Regions from separate parts of the Priestia sp. USM5 genome, predicted to be linked through region 3. Evidence: riboswitches for the same ligand, from Rfam matches in the RefSeq annotation. Region 3 holds a riboswitch; each other region holds the start of a gene.
What was found. A riboswitch is a leader RNA that binds a small molecule or an ion and turns the genes downstream of it on or off. The one in region 3 is predicted to bind lysine.
Positions count from the first base shown of each region.

Region 1: linked by a shared signal. The riboswitch ahead of ACWATA_RS11775 (amino acid permease) and the one ahead of ACWATA_RS00920 (aspartate kinase) in region 3 are both predicted to bind lysine.
Region 2: linked by a shared signal. The riboswitch ahead of lysA (diaminopimelate decarboxylase) and the one ahead of ACWATA_RS00920 (aspartate kinase) in region 3 are both predicted to bind lysine.

Region 1 is NZ_JBSGKN010000001.1:2,150,287-2,158,412, reverse strand. It holds gene ACWATA_RS11795 (ethanolamine ammonia-lyase subunit EutB) at 1-422, opposite strand, end outside; gene ACWATA_RS11790 (ethanolamine ammonia-lyase reactivating factor EutA) at 449-1,180, opposite strand; gene ACWATA_RS11785 (ethanolamine ammonia-lyase reactivating factor EutA) at 1,192-1,881, opposite strand; gene thiT (energy-coupled thiamine transporter ThiT) at 2,038-2,646, opposite strand; TPP riboswitch at 2,679-2,779, opposite strand; lysine riboswitch at 2,954-3,138, shown strand; gene ACWATA_RS11775 (amino acid permease) at 3,241-4,680, shown strand; gene ACWATA_RS11770 (hypothetical protein) at 4,717-5,085, opposite strand; gene ACWATA_RS11765 (GNAT family N-acetyltransferase) at 5,189-5,680, opposite strand; gene ACWATA_RS11760 (cysteine hydrolase family protein) at 5,775-6,359, opposite strand; gene ACWATA_RS11755 (cupin domain-containing protein) at 6,381-6,689, opposite strand; gene ACWATA_RS11750 (YqcI/YcgG family protein) at 6,664-7,431, opposite strand; gene ACWATA_RS11745 (LysE family transporter) at 7,584-8,126, shown strand, end outside.
Region 2 is NZ_JBSGKN010000001.1:2,348,355-2,356,480, reverse strand. It holds gene ACWATA_RS12810 (GNAT family N-acetyltransferase) at 1-150, shown strand, start outside; gene ACWATA_RS12805 (O-methyltransferase) at 403-1,089, shown strand; gene ACWATA_RS12800 (LysR family transcriptional regulator) at 1,290-2,201, opposite strand; gene ACWATA_RS12795 (hypothetical protein) at 2,334-2,519, opposite strand; gene ACWATA_RS12790 (hypothetical protein) at 2,675-2,809, opposite strand; gene ACWATA_RS12785 (dicarboxylate/amino acid:cation symporter) at 2,948-4,210, opposite strand; gene lysA (diaminopimelate decarboxylase) at 4,261-5,589, opposite strand; lysine riboswitch at 5,728-5,910, opposite strand; gene ACWATA_RS12775 (CBO0543 family protein) at 5,977-6,489, opposite strand; gene ACWATA_RS12770 (NAD(P)/FAD-dependent oxidoreductase) at 6,828-7,946, shown strand; gene ACWATA_RS12765 (YckD family protein) at 8,020-8,126, shown strand, end outside.
Region 3 is NZ_JBSGKN010000001.1:175,993-184,118, forward strand. It holds gene ACWATA_RS00900 (electron transfer flavoprotein subunit beta/FixA family protein) at 1-526, shown strand, start outside; gene ACWATA_RS00905 (electron transfer flavoprotein subunit alpha/FixB family protein) at 560-1,540, shown strand; gene trxA (thioredoxin) at 1,949-2,263, shown strand; gene uvrC (excinuclease ABC subunit UvrC) at 2,487-4,253, shown strand; lysine riboswitch at 4,319-4,496, shown strand; gene ACWATA_RS00920 (aspartate kinase) at 4,638-5,870, shown strand; gene ACWATA_RS00925 (YslB family protein) at 5,922-6,449, opposite strand; gene ACWATA_RS00930 (succinate dehydrogenase cytochrome b558 subunit) at 6,939-7,547, shown strand; gene sdhA (succinate dehydrogenase flavoprotein subunit) at 7,577-8,126, shown strand, end outside.

The DNA.
Region 1 (8,126 bases), 2.0 Mb from region 3:
ATCTTGGCAGCTCCTTGAATTAAATCTAAATTGGACATAATTTTAGTAGCTGCCGCAATCATTTCGCTGTTTAATCCTTTGCTAAGCGCAAGAAGGTCTTCTCCGGTATGCTCATCAGATAAGATGTATTCTCTTAACTCCCCTACTGTCCAATTTTTAATAATGTCGTAAACCGATGAATCAACCTGACTTTCGATTAATGCCGAGACGTTGTCTTCATCTGCGCTTAGCAGCGGGTAATTTCGAATATCAGCAAGTGTGATATCAGCTAGCACTTGTTTGGCTGCCATTCGTTCTTTCGTTGACTCAGCGCTAACTCCTGCGAGCTGATCTCCAGAACGTTCTTCGTTTGCTTTGGCCATAATTTCTTTCAAGCTATAAAATGAAAATGTTTCTCCTAACAACCGGGTAGTTTTAAACATCTTTTCCTCCTTGTATGTTCAGTTGATTATGATGAAAAAGCGAGTGTTTTAATCGAAACAGAGATTGCCTCTCCAGCTACGGGTAACCCTAGATCGATATAATCTCCGTGGGTAAAGTCAATTTGATCTAAACAAATAATTTCTAATTCGTTCTCCTGTTTGGCTAGTGCTTGTCCTAAAGCTTTAGCAATATCCTGCTCGCATAAAACAACGAGGCACTTAGCTCCTTTAAAACAAGCACCAAATTCAGCGCTTATTACTTTTGCTAATTCTTGCAGCATTATATAGCTGCAGTAAGGGAAATGAGATAAAGCAATAGCAACGGGAGGATCTTCTGCGCTGAAAACAGTTGAAGCCTGCATACATGACGCTCGAGCTCTTTCTTGAAACAGCTGCGGATTCCACTCCTCCTCTGGCTGTACAGGTATTTCTATAATCGGAATGTTTTTCAGCGGCAGTTTTTTAGACTTAATGTATACGGTTGATCCGCTAACTTCTGTATTTTGCATGCCAGCCCCAATGACAGTAGCGCGCGTTGTTTCAGCGGCTTGAGATACGTGTATGGATTGAAACTGATACGCTAGCAGAGGACCAATGTCTCCATGTACAGCCACTTCCCTCACTGTTTTCGGCTTTTGCTTCTCCATCATTGCTCCTACCCCTCCTGAAATCATAATTGTTTCTGGTTGGATAGAAGATCTTGTATGAGGAGAAACGAGCAGCGAAGAGGTTTGAATTAGTGCTCTTACATAATTCACGGTTTCTTCAGCTAGTAATTGACAGATAGTAATTGACAGATAGACGAGAGTTTTTCAAATGTTGCTTTTTCACCTTCTCGCAGTATTAAAGAATTATTTTTTAAAAATTCAGTTAAATAAGGTGAAACGTAGGTAACAAAGCCGTCTGAATTCAGCCGAATTAATCTTCCACCTACATGCAGCGTAAACGTTTCGATCACTTTTCCGTTTTGACATAAAGCGATGTTAGCGGTGCCTCCTCCTACATCAATATTGGCAATTACTGCATTTGTTTCAGCGGAATGTTGTATTGCTCCTGATCCTTTTGCCGCCAATATTCCTTCCAAGTCAGCACCGGCTGTTGCAACAACAAAATCTCCAGCATGTTCGGCTAGATAGTGAACGATAGTTTCTGCATTTTGCTTTCTAGCAGTTTCTCCTGTGATGATCACAGCGCCCGCCTCCACTTGATCTAAGGAGATTTCTGCATTCTTGTACTCTTGTTCTAGTAGTACCGTTAATCGTTGAACATCGATTTCAACCTCGTTTAGCATAGGTGTGGTATAGATAGAACTTGCATACGTTACTTGACGATCAATAATTTGACAGCCTGGCAGCGTAAACTGATTTTGTTGATTTGCTATTAACAGTTTGCTTACAATCAGTTTTGTTGTGCTTGTTCCAATATCTAAACCTATGCTCGTGATCCATTTCTGTAGCATACGATCAATCCTTTATCTCGTTTGAATATGTTGACTATCATAAAACAGTTTTTTGAATATTTCACTAACTATGTTATCAAACCTGACACACTTTTGTGTAAACAAAGGTGACAAATGAAAAAAAAGACTAAATCTTGGTAGATTTAGTCTTTTTTCTTATGATGAATGTGATTTAGTTACAATCATTCTTGATGCCGATGGAATTAACAATGAAAGAATGACTAAGCAGGCTATTAGTGACCCTACCATTGAAATACCGTTCATTGAAAAAGAATACCACAGAGCGGACATACCTTTTGGTGCGTACGATCCCCAGAAAATAATACCAGCAATAAAGTGCCAGAAATAACGTGCGAAGCTTCCGATAATAAGGGATAAAACAATCAAAACAAAAGCTTTTGATCTGTTATTGGTAGCTAAATTTGTTTTAATAGATTGTGAAAAAATACCTCCAAAACCTATAAAAGCAAAAGCCACAATATATTCAATAAATGTTTGTAGCGCTGTTAAAATATAAGCCGTTCCTGTCGCTAACTGCAAAAGCCCCCATAATAGACCAGATAGAGCCCCGCCTTTTACTCCCCAGCGAAAGCACATAATAAAAATGGGCACCATGGAGAACGAAATACTTACAGCCGTTGCAATCTTAATGGAAGGCAAAAGGTCAAGTAGAAGTGCCAATGCTGCAAAAATAGCTATTTCAATTTTAGCCTGTAAAGGTAATGCTTTATTCACGTTTCTCACTCCTGTTTTTGAATCATTCATATCAAACGGTTTACACAGGAGTAAGCAAATATATGCTACTATTCCCACATTCCTACGCTAGCGTTAACTAACAGGTTCTAAGGGTCTGAACGTTTCGTTCACTCTCAGCACGGCGGCTCCCCCTGTGGTACGTTTGGATATTTATGTAGTATAAAGACAATGTTTATTATACCATATGTAACAAAATAGATTCGAGAGATTTCAAAGATGTTTCTATTTTCTGAATCTATTTTTTATAATGACAATCGTTTTAGTATTTGTTATACTTCTTTTATGTCAATTGAATATAAAAAACCCTCATCCTAATCGATGAGGTAGAGGTCGCAGTTTTTAATAGTAAAGTAACGGAAATGCAGAGAACATTGAGGATGTTGCTTGAAAGGAAAAATTGCCGAAGTTTAGATCACTTCTCGGTTGATTTAAGCTGGGGCTGTCTCCGAACAGGAACAGAACTGTCACATCATGCGAGTGATGTGAAGAGCTATCTTCACGGAAGGTTGACGCGGTTTTCAGATTTAAAAGCGCGCACATATACTGCGGGCTTTTTTTATGTTATCCCGTCTCTTTCCGTACATTCGAAAGGAGTATTTATCTATGCAAGAGCAGCAAGAATTAAAACGTGGGTTGAAATCTCGCCACTTAACGATGATTTCATTAGGAGGAGCCATCGGAACCGGCTTATTCCTAGCAAGTGGTGGAGCAATTCACACAGCAGGACCTGGGGGAGCGCTTTTAGCTTACGCTATCATTGGCGTCATGGTTTACTTTTTGATGACCAGCCTAGCAGAGCTCGCAGCTTATATGCCTGAAGCTGGTTCATTTAGTACGTATGCGTCTCGTTTTGTAGATCCATCCTTTGGTTTCGCTCTCGGCTGGAACTACTGGTATAACTGGGCTATTACGATTGCAGCTGAATTATCCGCTGGAGCCCTTATTATGAAATTTTGGTTCCCAAACTCTTCTTCTATTTTATGGAGTGCCCTGTTTTTATTAATTATGTTTGGGCTTAACTACCTTTCTGTAAAAGGATTTGGTGAATCTGAATTTTGGTTTTCGTTAATTAAAGTAGTAACGGTTATTATCTTTTTAGTTATTGGTATTATGATGATTTTTGGTATCTTTAACAATGAAGCACCAGGTTTTAAAAACTTCACGCTTGGTGATGGACCGATTCACGGTGGATTCTTCACTGTACTAGGTATCTTTATGGCAGCTGGTTTTTCATTCCAAGGAACAGAGTTGCTTGGAGTCGCAGCTGGAGAAAGTGAAGATCCGGAAAAAACGGTTCCTCGCGCAGTTAAACAAGTCTTCTGGCGCATCTTGTTATTTTATATTTTAGCTATTTTTGTTATTGGAATGCTTATTCCATACACAGCGAATTCATTAGCAAGTGATGACGTGCGAGTAAGTCCGTTTACTTTGATATTCGAACGAGCAGGTCTGGCGTTTGCAGCATCAGCGATTAATGCCGTTATTTTAACAGCTGTTTTATCTGCTGGTAACTCAGGCATGTATGCTTCTACGCGTATGCTGTGGAACTTAGCGAAAGATGGAAAAGCACCAAGGTTTTTAGCAAAAGTGAATAAACGAGGCGTTCCAGTTAATGCCTTAATCGCAACGGCACTTGTCGGTACACTTGCATTTGGTGCTTCATTTTTTGGAGACGGTGCGGTATATACGTGGTTACTTAACGCTTCTGGTATGTCTGGTTTTATTGCTTGGTTAGGAATTGCGATCAGCCACTATCGTTTTAGAAGAGCATTTGTTGCTCAAGGTCATGATTTGAGTGAACTTCCATATCATGCAAAACTTTTCCCATTTGGCCCTATCTTTGCCTTTATTTTATGTGCCGTTGTTATTTTAGGCCAAAACTATTCGGCGTTTATGGGTGACTCGATTGACTGGTACGGTGTACTTGTTTCTTATATCGGACTTCCTTTATTCTTAATTGTTTGGTTAGGATACAAATGGACGAAAAAGTCGAAGCTTATCCCGTTAAAAGAATGTCAAGTAACAGTGAAAAAATACGAATAAAAAAAGCGCTCTATTCAAAAGAATAGAGCGCTTTTTTTATATGAGCTGATCGGCAAAATGAAGAGATATATAAGCGGGTTGGTTTTTCATAACAAGCATATAACCTTTGAGGGGACGGTTATAGTAATCAGCAGCTTCGATATAATAAATACGCTGAATTAACCTGCTTAAATGAGTTGCAAAAGATGGAAGTTGGTGATTAGGAATGGTTTGGATGTAGTCTATGATTTCTTGTTTAGTTTGAAGGCCTGAACGGGTACATTCTAACAGATGAAAAAGCGGATCTGCTGCTATAGTAGATAGTTCAGAATTGTGTTTGATTCTATTCAGCTGGATATGCAGTTCTTTTTGGGACCATCTTTTCGGCACAGCTCTTAGATGTTGATATTGAAAATGTGTACTCATGATAGCTAACACCTTTCGTATTAAAATAATAAAACAACTTATTATTTTAATAACCTTTACACATGAAACTAAAACGTTACAATGTGTAAAGGTGTCATACATCTTATAAAATAAGCTGATAAAAAAGTACATCTTGCCACTGATCAAATTTCCAGCCCACTTCTTTAAACTCTCCGCAAAATGTAAAATTAAATTGCTCATGCATTTTGATACTGATATCATTCCCTTTTGTAATTCCTGAAATGACAACGTGATGGTCGAGCTCTTTAGCTAATTCCAAAATGCGCTTCATAAGCTGTTTCCCAATACCATGCCCTTGTTGATTTTTATCAATATAAATCGATAGCTCTACTGTTTGAATGTACGCTTCTTTATCTCGATACGAGGAAAGCGAAGCATAGCCCGCTACTACTCCATCTTTTTCCGCGACAATAAGTGGAAAAAGTTCATTGCCAATATGATTATTAAACCAGCCCCTTCTTTGTTCTACTGTTACAGGCGTTAAGTCAAAAGTAGCAGCACTTGTTTGAACGGACTGATTATAAATTTCAACAAGCATAGGTAAATCTTCTTCTTTAGCATAACGAATGATCATATGTACAAACTCCTTATAGTATAGAATTATCTTTATTTTACTTCTTTTAAGAAACATAATCTACATAAAAAACCGATGTGCGCATGCACATCGGTTATTGGTTTTGGGCATATTGAAAGGTTTGAAGGACTTGAAGAGTCTCTTTTGTAGAAACGACCGTTGCAAACTCTCCGTGCAAGGAAGACAGTGCGAATGTATGTACATCTTCTGCAAGAAGTCTGGTTTTTCCATCGTAGGACATACAATCAAAACAGGCCGTTGCATCGTTCGCAACATACGTCCTATACCCTAGATTTCCAGCCATGCGCGCAGTCGTAGAGACGCAGTGATTAGTAGTTAGTCCTATTAAGATAAGCGTATCATAGCCATTTGCTTTTAAATAGCTATCTAGCTCTGTTCCAATGAAACAGCTGTTCACGTGCTTGCGAATTAAGTATTCGTCTTCTTGTGGACCAAATCCTTCTTTGAACTGAAACCCCTTTGAACTTGGATGTAAAGGAGAGTCTGGATTTTCTGATGCATGCTGCACGTGAATGACAGGATAGTCTTGGCGCCTCCATGCTTGCAGTAGCGTCAGCATATTCTTTTCTGCATCTAAATTGTTTCTTTCTCCCCACTGGGGTGAATAAAACCCTTCTTGTACATCGATAAGTAGCAACACTGGCCGGGAACGTAGCATAAGCATCATCTTCTTTCGTCTTTATTTTAAAATGGAAATAACGTATGTGCATCCATCAGGACCGGCTTTTGAAGAATGAACCGTTTGTTTCGGTAAATGTATCCGATCTCCGGCCTGACATAGAACCGTATCACGTTCAACTGTAAAGTAAATAGATCCTTCAAGTATATGAAGAATTTCATCAGTTGGATGCGTATGAGACGGATGTGTTTGAAAAGCAATATCGTGCTGTACTTCAACGTATCCAGTATACGCCGGAAGCAGCTCTTTAATTACTTCTTCAAACTTTCCGCCAACTCCTTTTTTAATAGAGGCTTTTTTTACGTCCATGCTGCTCACTCCTTTTTAATTTAAATGGACACTGTCCAGTAGTATTGTTATTATCATCGTGTAAAAAATATTGCTTCCACTCTCTGTTTTCCTGCTGTCCATACCAGCCTAACTCAGGGTGAGCTGATACGTCATCATATGTTTTTAACCGATCGCGGACGACTTTTTGTACATGCTTCCCTATTTTTGAATCTCCTGTCATACCTTCAAACACCCACCGCGGCTGAAATGTAATCATAAATCCTCTGCTCTTACGGCTTTTACGTAGAGAATGAGCAGGCGTATTACAGACGACAAAAATAGGTTCTCCGTGAAAACAAAATTCCCATAATGCATCTTTTGGGTCTTTCGGAATATCTTGCGGCCATTTCTTTTGATCAATTTGATGAAGAAACGTCAGCGTATCCCAAAACATCGTTTCGTACTCTTCCATTGACCGTTCTTTATGTTCAGGCTTAAAGAATAACACAAAGGATGTATAGCGACCTATGGTCTTAAATGTATCTATGTATTCTCTAAGTGCCGCCGCTGCATGTTTAATATCTTGATAGTTATAAGGAGTCGTCACAAATGAAAAACGCAGTAAATCTTTTTTAAAGCCTTCTACCCCTAATATACAGGGAAATGGATTTTCTTCTGATAATATATCGCTTTGGAAATATTGAAAAGCATCTTTCCCCCAGAACGGGACATGCGTTGACTCTAAAATCTCATTAGCTCGAAAAAGCATTTTTGATGCCATTAAAACCCTCCTTATGGAACTCAACGTTACATGTGTATTAAAAAAAAGAAAGTTTATGAGTATTTTTAACTAAATCTCGCTTCTAAATTATAAAATTCTAATCTATATATATATAAGCTACTATTGGACAAGTTAGAAAGGAGGCTGTGTTTGTGGAGTGGTTTTTGATTGCTATAAAACAAATAATTCTAGGTATTAGTCTCGCAGCACCGGTAGGTCCAATTAATATAGAGATGATTAAAAGAGGTCTGACAAAAGGATTTTGGGCTTCTTGGCTAGTTGGTTTAGGAGGAATGACAGCCGATATCTTATTTATGCTTCTCATTTTAATAGGGTTAACCCCTTTTGTTCAGATGCAGGCTGTTACGGTTGTCCTGTATGCAACGGGTTTTGTCATGCTCACATTTGTTGGCTTTCAAAGTATGAAACAAGCTGTCTCTCGTTCCTTTTCAGTAGATGTAAATAACCCTTCTGCTAAAAAAGATAAGTCGTTTTTTACAGGTTTTTTTATTGCTCTTATGAACCCTTTAAATATTGTGTTTTGGTTTGGTGTATTTGGATCAAGCTTAAGCGAAAGCCTTCAAAGTCAAACGTGGCTATCCGTCTTTTTTCATAGCTTCTTTATTATTTTTGGCATCATTCTTTGGAATTTAAATATTGCGAGCAGCATTCATTTTACAAGAAAATTTATCACG
Region 2 (8,126 bases), 2.2 Mb from region 3:
TACAAGAATGCTCAGAAAGTATGGAAAAACATATTTGGAATTCCCGATTACTTAGTAAAAGATTACTGGAGCAAAGGATATCATCACATGATTTGGAAAATAGAAACAGAACGTACACCGATAGTATTTAAGTTCAGTCATAACGGATAATAAGATGTCTTCTAGAAAATAGCCGGTAGAAAGGTACCGGATATTTTTTACGGATTGAGCTACGATTATTTAAAGATAAAAAAAGACCTCTCTGAAGGTCTTTTTTTATGGACATATAACAATTCTTTTTAAGAGCGAGCAGGATAGTTTATTAGAGAGCTAGAACACATTCATAATACGAACGATTACGGCAACAAGCTGAATATGAGAAAAACATATTCGTATCTTTGAATAATAAAGCTTTTATCACTTATGTGGAGGAGTATGGAAATGTCTATATATGAAATTTGGAATGAAGTGGATCTTTATATGAATCATAAGCTCATACAACCTGACCCTATTCTTGATGAGGTATTGAAGGCAAATCAAGAGGCTGGATTACCTGCCATCGACGTATCGCCTAGTCAAGGAAAGTTTCTGCATTTGTTAGCTTCATTAAAAGGGGCTAAACGCATTTTGGAAATTGGTACTCTTGGAGGGTACAGCACGATTTGGCTAGCCAGAGCTCTTCCGAAAGACGGACAGCTGATTACGCTCGAATTAAGCGCTCAGCATGCAGAAGTAGCACGAGCTAATTTAAAAAGAGCGGGAGTAAGCCACTTAGTAGAAGTCATTGTCGGCCCCGGGCTTGATACATTAGCTGTATTAAAGGATAAGGGAACAGAGCCGTTTGATCTTATCTTTATTGATGCTGACAAGCCGAATAACCCAAATTACTTAAAGTGGGCTCTAGAATTATCAAAACGAGGAAGTACGATTATTTGTGATAATGTTGTTCGTCAAGGGCATGTGGTGAACTCAGAAAGTGAAGATGAAAATGTAAAGGGAATTCGACAATTTATGGATGCTCTGGCTCAAGAAAAACGAATCAGCGCCACGGCTATACAAACCGTTGGAAGCAAAGGCTATGATGGATTCATTGTAGGGATTGTTGAATGATAGAACTCGTGTTACATATAAAGAGGCTGGGACAAAAGTAGTTTTGTTGAAGGGAAATCCGACCGATGAATTCAAATTCTTGATGGAGAATCTCGATTCCTCGGTCGGATTTTTTCATGGTGATAGTGAACGTAAATTTCATGTGTGTAGGCGTAGGTGCTTCTAGCTGTGGATTGATTTCGTTATCTCCCAGCCTCTATTTAATTTGCGTCCAACTTATTTGTTATTTGTTTTGCTGTCAGAAAATTAATCAACTCTCTTACAGCGAATGAACTGTAGCGTTCTTTTAACAGAATAATTCCAAGTTCCCACATCATTTCAGGATCTGCAATAGGTACCGTAATAATATTGGAATCTTTCACTTTGGCATAAAGCGATTCGGGTAAAATAGCAATACCTAGTTCTGCTGCTGTTAATTCAATAATTAAATCCCATTGAGAACTTTTATATGCGATAGAAGGCACAAATCCTGATTTTAAAGCATCTTGAATTAACCGGTCGTGCAGCGTAAATTCTTCACTGAACATAATGAATTTTTCATGCTCCAATTCTTTCATCCAGACGGAAGAACGTTTCGCTAAAGGATGGTTTTTATGGGCGTATAAAAGGAATCTCTCCTTAACGAACGGGTATAAGTGAAAATGCTCATCATGACCGCTTGTGAGAGGAAGCATAACAATCCCCATATCTACACCAGCCTCTTCCACAAGGGCTTCAATTTTTTTTGCTCCAAATTCAATAAGCTCTAGAGATACTTTAGGGTATTGTTCATTAAATGCTTTTGCAATCTTCGGGAAAAACAAGGTCCCGATGAGCGGAGGGATTCCCATCTTGATTTGCCCTGTTTGCAAGTTCATTAAATCGCCCAACAAGTGAGGCATGTCTTTTAACACCGACAGCGCTTTAGTTGCCTGATGATACACGACTTCTCCTGCATCGGTTAGCTTTAATTCTCTTGTTGAACGGTCAAGAAGCTCAAATCCTAGTTCATTTTCTACTTTTTTGACGGCTTTACTTAAAGCCGTTTGTGACAAATGAACTTGCAGCGCTGCCTTTGTAAAATTTTTATGATTCGCTACCTCTATAAAGTATTCTAAGTCTCTGATTTCCATGTGAAACTCCATTTCTGCAAACTGCTTATCCTTTTTTTTTACTCTTTATTTTAACCATTAAATTATTTACTGTAAATGCGCTGATTAAAAAAGGGAGCTATCCAATGAATAAAAACGAGGAAAGGAAATGAACTAAAGTTTCTGTCGAAATTGATTTATAAAACCAATAATCTTTTTATAGAGAAACATAGATTTTGCTACTAGCTGATGAGGAATATAAAGATTTTTGCCTGTACGTTCGGGCAAAAATGCAAAACTTATCAAAATAACTGAAAGCCCAAAGGCTGCAGCTGTAATCTCTATCCAAGAAAACACCATATCATTCCTCCTTTTACAAACCTATTAATAGAATATGTAAAAGTTTGAAAGGAGGTTGTACGATAGACCTATAAAGAGCGTCGTCATTAAGCTCTCTCAAAATAAAATGACGTCAAAGAACGCAGGGCCTGTGTCAAACGTTCTTTGACGTCATTTTATTTTCGCTCTTCAGCTTGATGCTCTTGTTTGTTTTGCTCAGTGAGACGTTTTTGATGAGCTTTTGTTTCTGCACTTACGTGATTCGCATCATTCGGTTGATTCTTCTTTGAACCTCCTGCAGCGTTACTCATTAGACGACACCTCCAGTCCGGTTATGAAACATACCTATAGAATGTGCGTATTTACAAACTTTATACACGGCTATCGATATTACTGCACACGAAAAAAGCAAAGGGAGAGTCACTAAGACTGTTCCCTTTGCTTTTTTACTAGGCGACTTTATCGGTGGTGATAATTTTGTTAATCCAGTCTTTTCCTTCTGTAAACCTTGTAACAAGCATCGCTGTTACTGTATTTCCCGTACTGTTTAAGAGCGTAGCAGGGGCGTCAATAATTGTGGAAATGACCGCAATGATGGGCAGAACTTCTGGCGAAAATCCGTAAATTGTAATGATTAACATTTCGCCAATCATACCGCCTCCAGGAATTGCTCCCATTACGGCTCCAACTAAAAAGGCTACGCCTAATATGCTCAAAATACTCGTAGCAGACGTCATATCTTTGCCGAACAAACTGAATAAGAAAACAATTTTTAGAATACCACCGATAACAGAACCATCTTTATGGGTGTTTGCTCCTAATGGAATCACTGTTTCAGCAATATCCAGCGGCACACCCATTTTCTTTGTTGCGTCTAAATTGACTGGAATAGATGCCGCGGAAGAACAGGTAGCAATAGCAGTGATAGAAGGAGCAGCTGCATTTTTCCAAAACAGCTTAATTCCTGCTTTACCGCCAGCAATCCATGCGTATAGCGTAAAGAAGCCAAAATAGTAAACGATTGCAATTAATAAATAAAGAATAAATGCTCTAGCATACCCTTGCAAGATCTTTGGTCCAAGTTCTCCTACTACAGTAGCAAAATAGCACCCTAAACCAATTGGAGCATAGTACATGACAATTTTAACGACTTTCATCGATACTTCTTGACCCGAAGTCAGAAATTTCGCCATAGGCTGTCCTTTTTCACCAGCCATCGTGGTAGCAATACCGAAGATAACGGCAAAGACAATTAATTGTAAAATATGCTCTTTCGAAAATAACTGAACAAAATCAGGTACAGTAAATGTACTAACAAGCTGATTTAAAAGCGTCATTTTTTCAGCTGTATTTTCACTGTCACCCATTAATTCTTTAATGGCAGAAGTATCTACGTTGTGCAGCGGATTGTAAAGTGATGCGCCTAAAAAGCCTAGAACGGCTGAAACAGCAGCAGTGGCGACAAACACAACGGCGATACCTAGCATAATTTTACCAAGACGTTTCATTTCGTTCATGTTTGCGATTGCCGAAGCCACACTAAAAAAGACAAGGGGAACGATAATCATGAACATTAAATTAAGAAACAAATCACCAAAGGGCTTTACGACTGCCACATCGGGCCCGATAGCATATCCTGCTATCCCGCCAATTAAAATAGCGAGAAGCAGAATAAGCGATGATCTGTACGTTTTAAATACACTTAAAACCATATAGATTTCCTCCAAACAACAATAGCTTCTTTACTACGCAAGAACAGCTATCATTTGCTCATTGCATACGTAGTAACGACTGGCTTTACATCTTTACGCACCAAATCTTCGTATGTTTCTCGCTCTACAGCAAGACGAGCTTCTCCATTTTTCACAAATACAACAGCAGGGCGCGGAATACGGTTGTAATTGCTAGCCATTGAATAGTTGTAGGCACCTGTAGAGGATACTGCTAGTAAATCTCCTTGATTAACGCGCGGTAAATCGATATCCCAAATAAGCATATCTCCTGATTCACAGCATTTCCCCGCAATTGATACTGTTTCATCTTTTTTATCCGTCACTCTATTAGCCAAGACAGCTTCATGTTTTGCATCGTAAAGAGCAGGACGGATATTATCGGTCATACCGCCATCAATTCCTACGTATTTGCGTACACCTGGAATCTCCTTCGTTGAGCCGATTGTATAAAGCGTTGTACCTGCTTCTCCTACGATGCTTCTTCCAGGCTCAATCCAGACTTCCGGAAGGGTATAATTCTGTTCAGTTAACGTGCGGCTTAGCTTTTCTGTCAGTGCATCTACATAATACTCAACTGGAAGTGGAGAGTCGCTTTCGGTATAACGAATACCAAAACCACCACCTACGTTTAAAACTTTTACTTCAAATTCCATTTTATCACGAATACTGAATAAGAAATCAGTTAAAATATCAATGGCGCGAGAAAAACCATCTACTTCAAAAATTTGCGAACCAATATGACAATGAATGCCTAAAAGATCGTAGTAAGGCTTTTCTAATGCAGAACTTACCGCTTTCATAGCCTGGTCATTGGAAAGACCAAATCCAAACTTGGAGTCTTCCTGTCCGGTCATAATATACTCATGTGTGTGGGCTTCAATCCCTGGAGTAACACGCAGAAGAATAGATGCTTTCTGTTTGCGCTCAGCTGCTAAGGCATGTAAAACTTCAAGTTCGGTAAAGTTATCCACAACAAAACAGCCAATATTCGCATCAAGAGCCATTTCAATTTCTTCAATCGTTTTGTTATTTCCGTGAAAATGAATGCGTTCAGCTGGATATCCCGCTTCAAGAGCTGTAAATAATTCGCCTCCTGAGACCACATCTAATGACATATCAAGCTTCGTTAAAAGGCTAGCCATTTCCATACAAAGAAACGCTTTCCCTGCATAGGCGATTTGATATGAAAATCCGCTTCTTTGAAAGGCTGAATGGAAGGCCTTGCATTTCGTCTCAATTAATTCTTGATCGTAGATGTATAGGGGAGTGCCGTATTGTTTTTTCAGTTCGACCGTATCACACTGCCCAATTTCTAAATGATTGCTGCTGTTAATTTTACTCGTTCCATGTAAGTACATAATCCGTATCCCTCCATTTAAATCATTCAACTATAACTTTGATGGTCAGTAGAAAAACACAAAAAAGACCCGTGAAGTGATGTTCACGCGTCTTGGTTTCATAATAATAAAGTATTATTACATTCTAGGCATCAACATCTCTTCAATAGCTCTCCACAAACCAAGTGGTTTGTGACAGCTCAGCATTTATTCAATACTGAACCAGTATATGAACACAATGGATGTTTATATACTTCGGCACGAAATCCCTTTTACTTATCTTCACAGACTCCATTAGTCTCCAATAAGTGACTCTTGATTTCATGCACCTCTATTCTCAGAGAGGAAAATTATATTTAAATGTAACTCCTATTATATTTCCTTTTCCTCTGTCTAGTCAATGAAAAGTTAAGGCATAGGAATATCAAAGAAGGTAAATAAAAAAGCTATGAAGCTTCCAGATAGAATCCAAGCAGCCAGCGCTGTCTTCTGATGAATGATTAAAAGTGAGAACGTGACAATATTGAAGAGAAAAGAACATAGCAGCGACCATCCATAATGATGAGTGATACTGTGATTAACATAAGCAATGAACTCAATCACAGTAAATAAAAGCGCCCATAAAAGAATCCACCACAGCCGGCCGCTTACATGCAGCGGCAGCCTTCCTAAAAAAACCGGTATAACAAACGGATAAATAATTAAGGTTATTCCAAGAGAAACCATTAGGTGATCGGGTAGAAAAAGATGATCAATACCAACAGGGTGAAATACCCATACGCGGTGATGAAACAGCAGCACTTCATAAAGCAAATTCCCCGTGACCCAAAACAGCAAAGTAGGGTAGTATTCTTGATACCTTCGCCACTTGCCAAATAGTAAACCAAGAATGATAAAAAATAATACAAATGAAGATTGCATACGCTCTCCTTAAAATAATGGTTATTTCTTTTTATTTACATATTATAGTGGTTTTATTCTTTCATTTTTTTATTCAGCACCTATAATAGAAAAGCCGTAAGCCACAGCGTTAAAGACGTACTACCACTATTTATGGCTTTCTTCACCCTGTTATAATCTTGGTAAAAGAACTTCTACCGCTTTTGCTTACGAGACTAAAGGAGCTATATGTCAAAGTCAGCAAGGCTTAAAAATAAGCTTAAAATAGCTTCGCCTAGTATGTGACTTCTTTTTTTGCTATGCTAAAATTGCATACATATAGCATGAGAATACTAGAAGAAAGAAAAGGGTGTTTCGGTATGAAAACATACATCGTAGTTGGAGCTGGGGTACTTGGAGCTTCTACGGCATATCATTTAGCAAAAGCAGGAGCAGATGTGACATTGATAGATCGCAAGGATGCTGGTCAAGCTACTGATGCAGCAGCAGGAATTGTTTGTCCGTGGCTTTCGCAGCGTCGAAATAAAGCATGGTACCGCTTAGCAAAAGGCGGCGCCAAGTACTATCAAACATTAATTCAGCAATTAGAAGAAGATGGAGAAACGGATACGGGATATAAGCGAGTAGGAGCAATTAGTTTACACACTGATGAACAAAAGCTTAAAAAAATGGAAGAACGAGCATATAAGCGTCGGGAAGAAGCCCCCGAAATAGGCGAGATTACACGTTTATCCGCTAAAGAAACACAGGCTTTGTTTCCGGCTCTTTCGGAAGAATACAGTTCAGTTCATATTAGTGGAGCCGCTCGCGTTAACGGAAAAGCTCTTCGAAACGCACTTGTGAATGCAGCGAAGAAAAACGGTGCAAAAATAATAGAAGGAAACGCAGAACTACTTTATGAAAATAATCGAGTAACGGGCGTTGCCGTAAATGGACAAACCCTTCTAGCAAGTACAACAATCGTGACAGCAGGAGCGTGGGCAAATCAATTACTAGAGCCTCTTGGAGTGAAATTTTTAGCAAGCTTTCAAAAAGCGCAAATTGTCCACTTGCATCTTCCTGATTTAGATACAAAAGACTGGCCCGTTGTAATGCCTCCAAGCGACCAATATATTCTTTCGTTTGAACAAGGTCAAATTGTCATAGGAGCAACACATGAAAACGACACGGGTTATGACTTGAGAGTAACGGCTGGGGGGCTTCATGAAATTTTTTCAAAGGCCTTATTAATTGCTCCTGGCTTAACAGAAAGCACAGTCTTAGAAACAAGGGTAGGGTTTCGACCATTTACTCCAGGCTTCTTGCCAGTCATCGGGGCTCTTCCAGCTTACGAAGGAATACTAGTAGCGAACGGTCTCGGAGCTTCAGGCTTAACGTCGGGTCCTTATCTTGGTTCAGAGCTTGCTAAATTAGCACTTGAAATGGAAATGGAAATTGATCTTAGCGATTATGATGTAAGAGGAGCTATTGAGTCCTAAGCAAATAGAATGAATGAAAACAAATAGAAGTTCGCAAACTATAACTACTATATGATGAAAGGAAGTAGATTGTTTGCGAAAGGTTATGATAAGTGCAGCAGCAGCTTTTTTATTTATGAGCGGGACGCCTGTATTAGCGGAAAACAATCCTCAGCCAGAAACAAAAGACGTGCAGCTGAC
Region 3 (8,126 bases):
CAATACGGAAGATGACATAGAAGATGGCGATCAGTACACGACTTCTAGGCTGCTGGCACAGTACTTAAAAGAGCAATCTCCTGATTTAATCTTAGCAGGAAACGTAGCGATTGACGGAGGTTCAGGCCAGGTGGGACCGCGCGTAGCAGAACAGTTAGAAATCCCTTATATTACAACGATTACAAAGCTGGATATTGAAGGTGAAAAAGTGACGGTTGTACGCGATGTGGAAGGAGATTCGGAAGTTATTGAAACGTCGCTTCCTCTTTTAGTAACAGCTCAGCAGGGACTTAATGAGCCTCGCTATCCATCTCTTCCAGGGATTATGAAAGCGAAGAAGAAACCGTTGGTTGAAGTGGAATTAGACGATTTAGATTTAGATGAAGATGATGTAGAAGCAAAAACAAAGACAATTGAAATTTATTTACCTCCGAAAAAAGACGCGGGGCGCGTATTACAAGGAGATATAAAAGATCAAGTAACAGAGCTGGTCAATTTACTGCATAAGGAAGCAAAAGTCATTTAATAAGTCAAAAGTCAAAACAATGGGGGTATTGTAATGGGACGCAAAGTGTTAGTTCTTGGAGAAGCACGTGATGGGGGATTACGAAACGTATCGTTTGAAGCGATTTCCGCAGCGTCTACTGTAGCTGACGGGGGAGAAATTATTGCAGCGTTAGTAGGAAAGGACGTAAAATCTTTAAGTGAAGAACTTATTGCATACGGAGCAGATAAAGTTGTTGTGACGGAGCATGAAGATTTAGCTGCTTACACATCGGATGGTTACGCTCAGGCATTATTAGCCATCATTGAAAGTGAACAGCCTGAAGCTATCGTATTTGGGCATACGGCTCTTGGCAAAGATCTAGCGCCAAAACTGGCAGCTCGCTTAGATAAAGGACTTATCTCGGATGTGACGGATGTAGAAGTGGGAGGGGATCAAGTAGTCTTCACTCGCCCAATTTATTCTGGTAAAGCATTTGAGAAGAAAATCATGACCGATGCTTTTACGTTTGTCACGATTCGTCCAAATAATATTTCACCGCTTGCAAAAGATGAGGGGCGTACAGGTGATGTAGAGGATTTAAATGTTGAAATCAAAAACCTGCGTACTGTTGTAAAAGAAGTCGTACGCAAAGCAACGCAAGGGGTTGATTTGTCCGAAGCAAAAGTCGTGATTGCAGGTGGTCGAGGTGTAAAAAGTACGGAAGGTTTTGGACCTCTCCAAGAACTAGCGGACGTGTTAAATGGAGCTGTTGGAGCGTCTCGCGGAGCGTGCGATGCAGATTACTGCGACTATTCTCTTCAAATCGGTCAGACGGGCAAAGTAGTCACACCAGATTTATACATTGCCTGCGGAATTTCAGGTGCAATTCAGCATTTGGCAGGTATGTCAAATTCAAAAATTATTGTTGCAATCAATAAAGATCCTGAAGCGAATATTTTTAAAGTAGCTGACTACGGAATCGTTGGAGATTTATTTGAAGTAGTGCCTCTGCTAACGGAAGAATTTAAAAAGCTGAAAGTACAGTCTGCGTAAGATTCTCGGACAAAAGTATTTGAGACGAAGTGAAGAACGAACCGTTGATCAAGATTTTTGATTAGTGGTTCGTTTTTTTGTTAGGGTAAACGCAGGGTAGGTCTTTCTAGCAGGTGATTGGAGGGCAAGGCGAAGACTCCTGCTAGAAAAGCGAAGTCTTGCATGGAAATCAACTGCGGTGTCGCAAGCGGTTCAACCCATGTATACTATTTGTTCGTCTTTGGATTCATTTAGTCAGGTCTCAGCCTCATGGGAAACGAAATTTTCTACGCATATTTTTAGGCAAATTGTACAAACTAGAGCGGAGAATAAACAGTATAAATGTAAGCAAAAAGTTAGCAAACCTTATTTGAAGGTGATATACTGTGAGTAGAATTTGGATATTGCATATATTTAGGAGGAATTAAAATGGCTATTGCACATGCTACAGATAAAAACTTTACAGATGAAATTAAATCAGGCCTAGTGCTTGTTGACTTTTGGGCACCATGGTGTGGCCCTTGTAAAATGATTGCTCCAGTTCTTGAAGAAATTGATGGCGAACTTAACGATAAAGTTAAAATCGTAAAAGTAGACGTTGATGAAAATCAAGAAACAGCTGGAAAATTTGGTGTTATGAGTATCCCAACTTTAGTATTATTCAAAGATGGAGAGAAAGTTGATCAAGTAGTTGGTTTCCAACCAAAAGAAGCATTAACAGAATTAATTAATAAACACGCGTAAGTCAAAACCTAGCTCAGGCTAGGTTTTTTTCTTTTTCTCCACTTTTTCTCTTTTGGGAATACTTTTATTTAGCGAATATGCGTTCGTTTGTTTTATACTAGATGTAAGGAACACCGCCATAAATCCAGCTTATGTACATGTATTAAGACAGGAAAGAATGTAGGTTACGCTTCATAAGCGATTGTATAGATGGACAGAGTAAGAGAAGAGGAAGGAGAAAAGTATGAACGATTATTTAAAAGAAAAGCTGGCTATTTTACCGGATCAGCCCGGCTGTTACTTGATGAAAGATAAATATGGAACGGTCATTTACGTAGGAAAAGCAAAAGTATTAAAAAATCGAGTACGTTCCTACTTTACCGGATCTCATGACGGAAAGACGCTTCGACTTGTAAACGACATTGTCGACTTTGAATATATCGTCACATCTTCTAATTTAGAAGCGCTTATTTTAGAAATGAATTTAATTAAAAAGCATGACCCAAAATACAATATTATGCTTAAAGATGATAAGGGCTATCCGTTTATTAAGATTACAGCTGAAAAACAGCCCCGACTTGTTATTACAAGAAAAATAAAAAAAGATAAAGGGAAATACTTCGGTCCTTATCCTAATGTTCAAGCAGCAAATGAAACAAAGCGGCTTCTTGATCGCATTTATCCGTTAAGAAAGTGCTCCACTATGCCAGATAGGCCTTGTTTGTATTACCATATCGGGCAATGTCTAGCTCCTTGCGTAAAAGAGGTAAAAGAAGAGCAAAACAAACAAATTATTGAAAATATCACGCGGTTTTTAAATGGTGGATATGAGCATGTCAAAACAGAGTTAACTGAAAAAATGTTAAAAGCTTCAGAAGAACTTGACTTTGAACGGGCTAAAGAATACCGAGATCAAATTGCTCATATCGAAGCGACAATGGAAAAGCAAAAAGTAACGTTTAATGATTTTGTTAATCGAGATGTGTTTGGCTATTCTTACGATAAAGGATGGATGTGTGTTCAAGTTTTCTTTATTCGCCAAGGGAAATTAATTGAGCGAGAAGTTTCTATGTTTCCTTTTTATAAAGAGCCAGAAGAAGATTTCTTAACTTTTATCGGTCAGTTTTATGCCAAAAATATTAAGCCAAAAGAAGTGATGGTTCCAGCAACGATTGATGCAGAGTTAGCTGAGAAGTTAGTAGAAGTAGAGGTTCAGCATCCAAAGCGAGGCAAAAAGAAAGAATTAGTAGAACTTGCGTGTAAAAATGCAAAAATTGCGCTCGGTGAAAAATTCTATTTAATTGAACGAGATGAAGAGCGTACAGTTGGCGCAGTTGAACGGTTAGGAGAAGAGCTTGGAATTGCCGCTCCTTATCGGATTGAAGCATTTGATAACTCAAATATTCAAGGAACAGACCCAGTTTCTGCGATGATTGTTTTTGTTGATGGGAAACCGGAAAAGAAAGAATATCGCAAATATAAAATTAAGACCGTAAAGGGACCAGATGATTACAGTTCCATGAGGGAAGTCGTTCGCAGACGGTATTCCAGAGCGTTAAAAGAAGGCCTTCCGCTTCCGGATTTAATTGTTGTAGATGGAGGCAAAGGGCATTTAGCTGCAGTCCAGGACGTTCTCGAAAATGAATTGGGACTTTTAGTGCCTACAGCAGGTCTTGTTAAAGATGATAAACACAGAACCTCCAACCTGATGATTGGTGAGCCTCCTCAAATCATACCGCTTGAACGCAATAGTCAAGAATTTTATTTGCTTCAGCGAATTCAAGATGAAGTTCACCGCTTTGCAATCACCTTCCACCGTCAAGTGCGCTCTAAGTCCGCTTTTCAGTCAGTTCTAGACGACATTCCGGGAGTGGGAGAAAAGCGTAAGAAAGCTTTGTTAAAGCATTTTGGTTCGGTGAAAAAATTGAAAGAAGCAACGGTTGAAGATATACGAAATTCAGGTGTTCCTCAAAACATTGCTGAAAAAATTTATGAAACATTACAAAAATAGTCTTGAAATAATAGAAAATATTTGATAAGCTATTAACTAATTTCATACGACACTTCATCAAATGAAGTGAAGATAGAGGTGCAAATTTAATCAGTACGCATCAGGAAGGGTATGAGCCCTTATGAACGATGCGGAAAGGGAAATTTGCCGAAGTGAACATTACCTCATAGTAATGATTGCTGGTTCTGCGTTGAATAAACGTAGGATTGTCAAGATGTAGATTCTTGGAGAGCTATCTCACGGCAGTGGACGGTTATGTTTTATAATTTTCGTTCGTTAAGCAATGAGAGCTCATCTCATTGCTTTTTTTATTGTCTGAGTAAAAAAATTTAGCTTCTCATCATCCTGCATATGCAAATTTATTGAAAAGGAATGAACAAAATTATGGCATTAATCGTTCAAAAATTTGGTGGAACATCTGTTGGTTCTGTTGAACGTATTCAACATGTAGCAAACCGTGTTATTCAAGAAGCAGAGCGCGGTAACCAAGTAGTAGTTGTTGTATCGGCAATGGGCAAAACCACAGATGCACTGGTGAAATTAGCAAGTGATATTACGGACAGTCCAAGTAAACGCGAAATGGATATGCTTCTTACAACTGGAGAACAAGTAACGATTTCCCTGTTAACAATGGCTCTTCAATGCAAAGGTCATGAAGCCACTTCGCTAACAGGTTGGCAAGCTGGTATCCAGACGGAAGCAGTTCACAGCAATGCACGAATCCAGCACATTGACACGACTCGTATTCAAAGCCAATTAGATAGAGGTCGAATCGTAGTAGTAGCTGGATTCCAAGGCTGTTCAGAAGATGGAAGCATTACAACATTAGGTCGAGGCGGCTCTGACACGACGGCAGTAGCTCTTGCCGCGGCACTAAAAGCTGCAAAATGTGATATTTATACAGACGTAACAGGAGTGTTTACGACGGATCCGCGCTACGTAGAAGAGGCTCGTAAACTTCATTCTATTTCATATGACGAAATGTTAGAATTAGCCAATTTAGGAGCAGGGGTGCTGCATCCGCGCGCTGTTGAGTTTGCAAAAAATTATCAGGTACCGCTAGAAGTGCGTTCAAGCTTAGAAAACGAGAATGGAACGATTGTTGAGGAGGAAGTTTCAATGGAACAAAACTTAGTCGTAAGAGGAATTGCGTTTGAAGATAATATTTCACGGGTGACAATTGAAGGGTTAAACAACGAGTTACAAACTCTTTCTACTATTTTTACAGCATTAGCAAAAGAACAGTTAAATGTGGATATTATTATTCAAAACGTAACGGCTAATAATCGCCTCTCTATCTCATTTTCTATTAAAACTGTAGATGTAGAAGCTGCTCTTGCCGTCTTAAAAGAGTATAAATCTACCTTGGGGTATACGCGTATTGAACATGAAAGCAGTCTGGCTAAAGTATCGATTGTGGGATCTGGCATGATATCTAATCCAGGTGTTGCAGCCGAAATGTTTGAAGTGCTGGCAGGAGAGAAAATTGAAGTGAAGATGGTCAGCACGTCTGAAATTAAAGTATCTACAGTTGTACCGCATGCTGATATGGTAAAAGCTGTTGAGACGCTTCACGTAGCATTTGAATTAGAAGAGCAGCAGGCAGTGCAAGTATAAAGAAAAGAAAAAAGACGTGGTATCTCCACGTCTTTTATATATACGTATTTCTTACTTTTTATAACGCTCCGCACGGGTTTCGGTAGGTAAGATATCTTTTCGGTCCCACTGCACGGAAATCAGCACTTTTCCGTTCTTTTCTTTAGGTGTTAAGTAGGCTTCTGTTAGGCAGTTGTTTTGACGCTGAATCTGTTCAGCCACAAACCCTGACTCAAGATGAAATGAACAAGTTTCCTGCTGAAATCTTTTGCTGACCACATCACCTGATAACTCAAGCTCTAGTGAATATTTATCTTTTTTGGCAAGCGTCAGTGTTCCCCAGGAAGCTGCTTTAAAAAATGCGACGATTTCATCCATTGTATTTAATGGATATTTACGCGCAAGGTGTTTTCCTGCCCAGTATGAGATGGTATTCGTTTCGTCTCCAAGAAGCTCTGGAATTAACACGTCACGCAAAAGGCTGTATCCGAAATATGGAACGTGATCAAGAGCTCTCTCTGTTTCAGCTGCGGCATTAGGTTCTAATGTTTCCATCGTCTCTTCAAGTTCTTGCTGTGATTCTGTTTGTAAATTGCTCATGCTTTCCCCTCTTTCTTTACTACTATTATATACAAATCTAAAAAACCTCTCACGCATTTTTTTAATAAAATGTAAGAGGATCTTTATTATGGTAAAAAGAGTTAGATGTAAAGATAAAAAATCCATAAAATTACTTTTAAAAGGGTACTTTTACCTGTGTAAATGTTTTGTGAACTTGTTTACAATAAAAGTATAAAGTAAACGCTTACTTAACTGTGGCAAGCGATATTATAATAGAAAGAAAAAATCTTTAACATCAATGCAGTAAGCGTTAACAAATATAAAATTTTATAAATTTATATTTTATAGAAGATTTAAACATCTTGCCTTGACGCTCTTAATCGATGGGAGTAAAATTAACCTGTCACATACTTTATTAGGAAATGCAAAGGTTTTCATTTCCTGTATTCACGATTAATCTATTTGTCTAGTGGGAGTAAGAAAGTTCTTCACAAACTATGTTCATTTAACTAAGGGGGGTCTACGCAGATGGCGGCAAACAGAGAGTTTCAATATCGGAGAATCCATTCACTACTTGGAGTAATACCAATCGGGATTTTCTTAACACAGCATTTAGTTGTGAATCATTTCGCGACAAAGGGAGAAGAATCATTTAATCAAGCAGCTCACTTCATGGAGAGCTTACCTTTCCGCTATGCTCTAGAAATTTTCATTATTTTCTTACCAATCGTTTTTCACGCAATATACGGTCTTTACATCGCATTCACTGCTAAAACAAACGTTAACAACTATGGATTTTTCCGTAACTGGATGTTTATCCTTCAGCGTGTTTCAGGTGTAATCACACTTATCTTCATCACATGGCACGTATGGGAAACCAGAATACAAGCTGCGCTTGGAAAAGAAGTAGATTTTCAAATGATGGAACGAATTTTAAGCAACCCAGCAATGTTTGCATTCTACATAGTTGGTGTTGTATCTACGATCTTCCACTTTGCAAACGGTCTATGGTCATTTGGAGTTAGCTGGGGGTTAACTGTAACACCACGTTCTCAAAGAATTTCAACTTATGTGACATTAGCAATCTTCTTAGCACTTACATTCGTAGGTGTTCGTACATTATTCGCATTTGCATAAAATTAAGGTTTTGAAGGAGTGGGGTTCCGATGAGTAACGGAAAAATCATCGTAGTCGGTGGCGGTTTAGCTGGCTTGATGGCAACAATAAAAATTGCTGAGTCTGGCAAGCAAGTAGATTTATTTTCACTAGTTCCGGTAAAAAGATCTCACTCAGTTTGCGCACAAGGTGGAATCAACGGAGCCGTAAATACGAAAGGTGAAGGAGATTCACCATGGGAACACTTTGATGACACAGTGTATGGCGGAGACTTTTTAGCCAACCAGCCACCTGTAAAAGCAATGTGTGAAGCAGCTCCTGGTATTATTCACTTACTTGACCGTATGGGTGTTATGTTTAACCGTACTCCTGAGGGTTTGTTAGACTTCAGACGATTTGGCGGAACGCAGCATCACCGTACGGCTTTTGCTGGAGCAACAACGGGTCAACAGTTATTGTACGCATTAGATGAGCAGGTTCGTCGCTATGAAGTTGCCGGACTTGTGACAAAGTACGAAGGATGGGAATTCTTAGGTGCTGTTCTTGATGATGAGCGCAGCTGTCGCGGAATTTCTGCACAGAATTTAAAATCAATGGAAA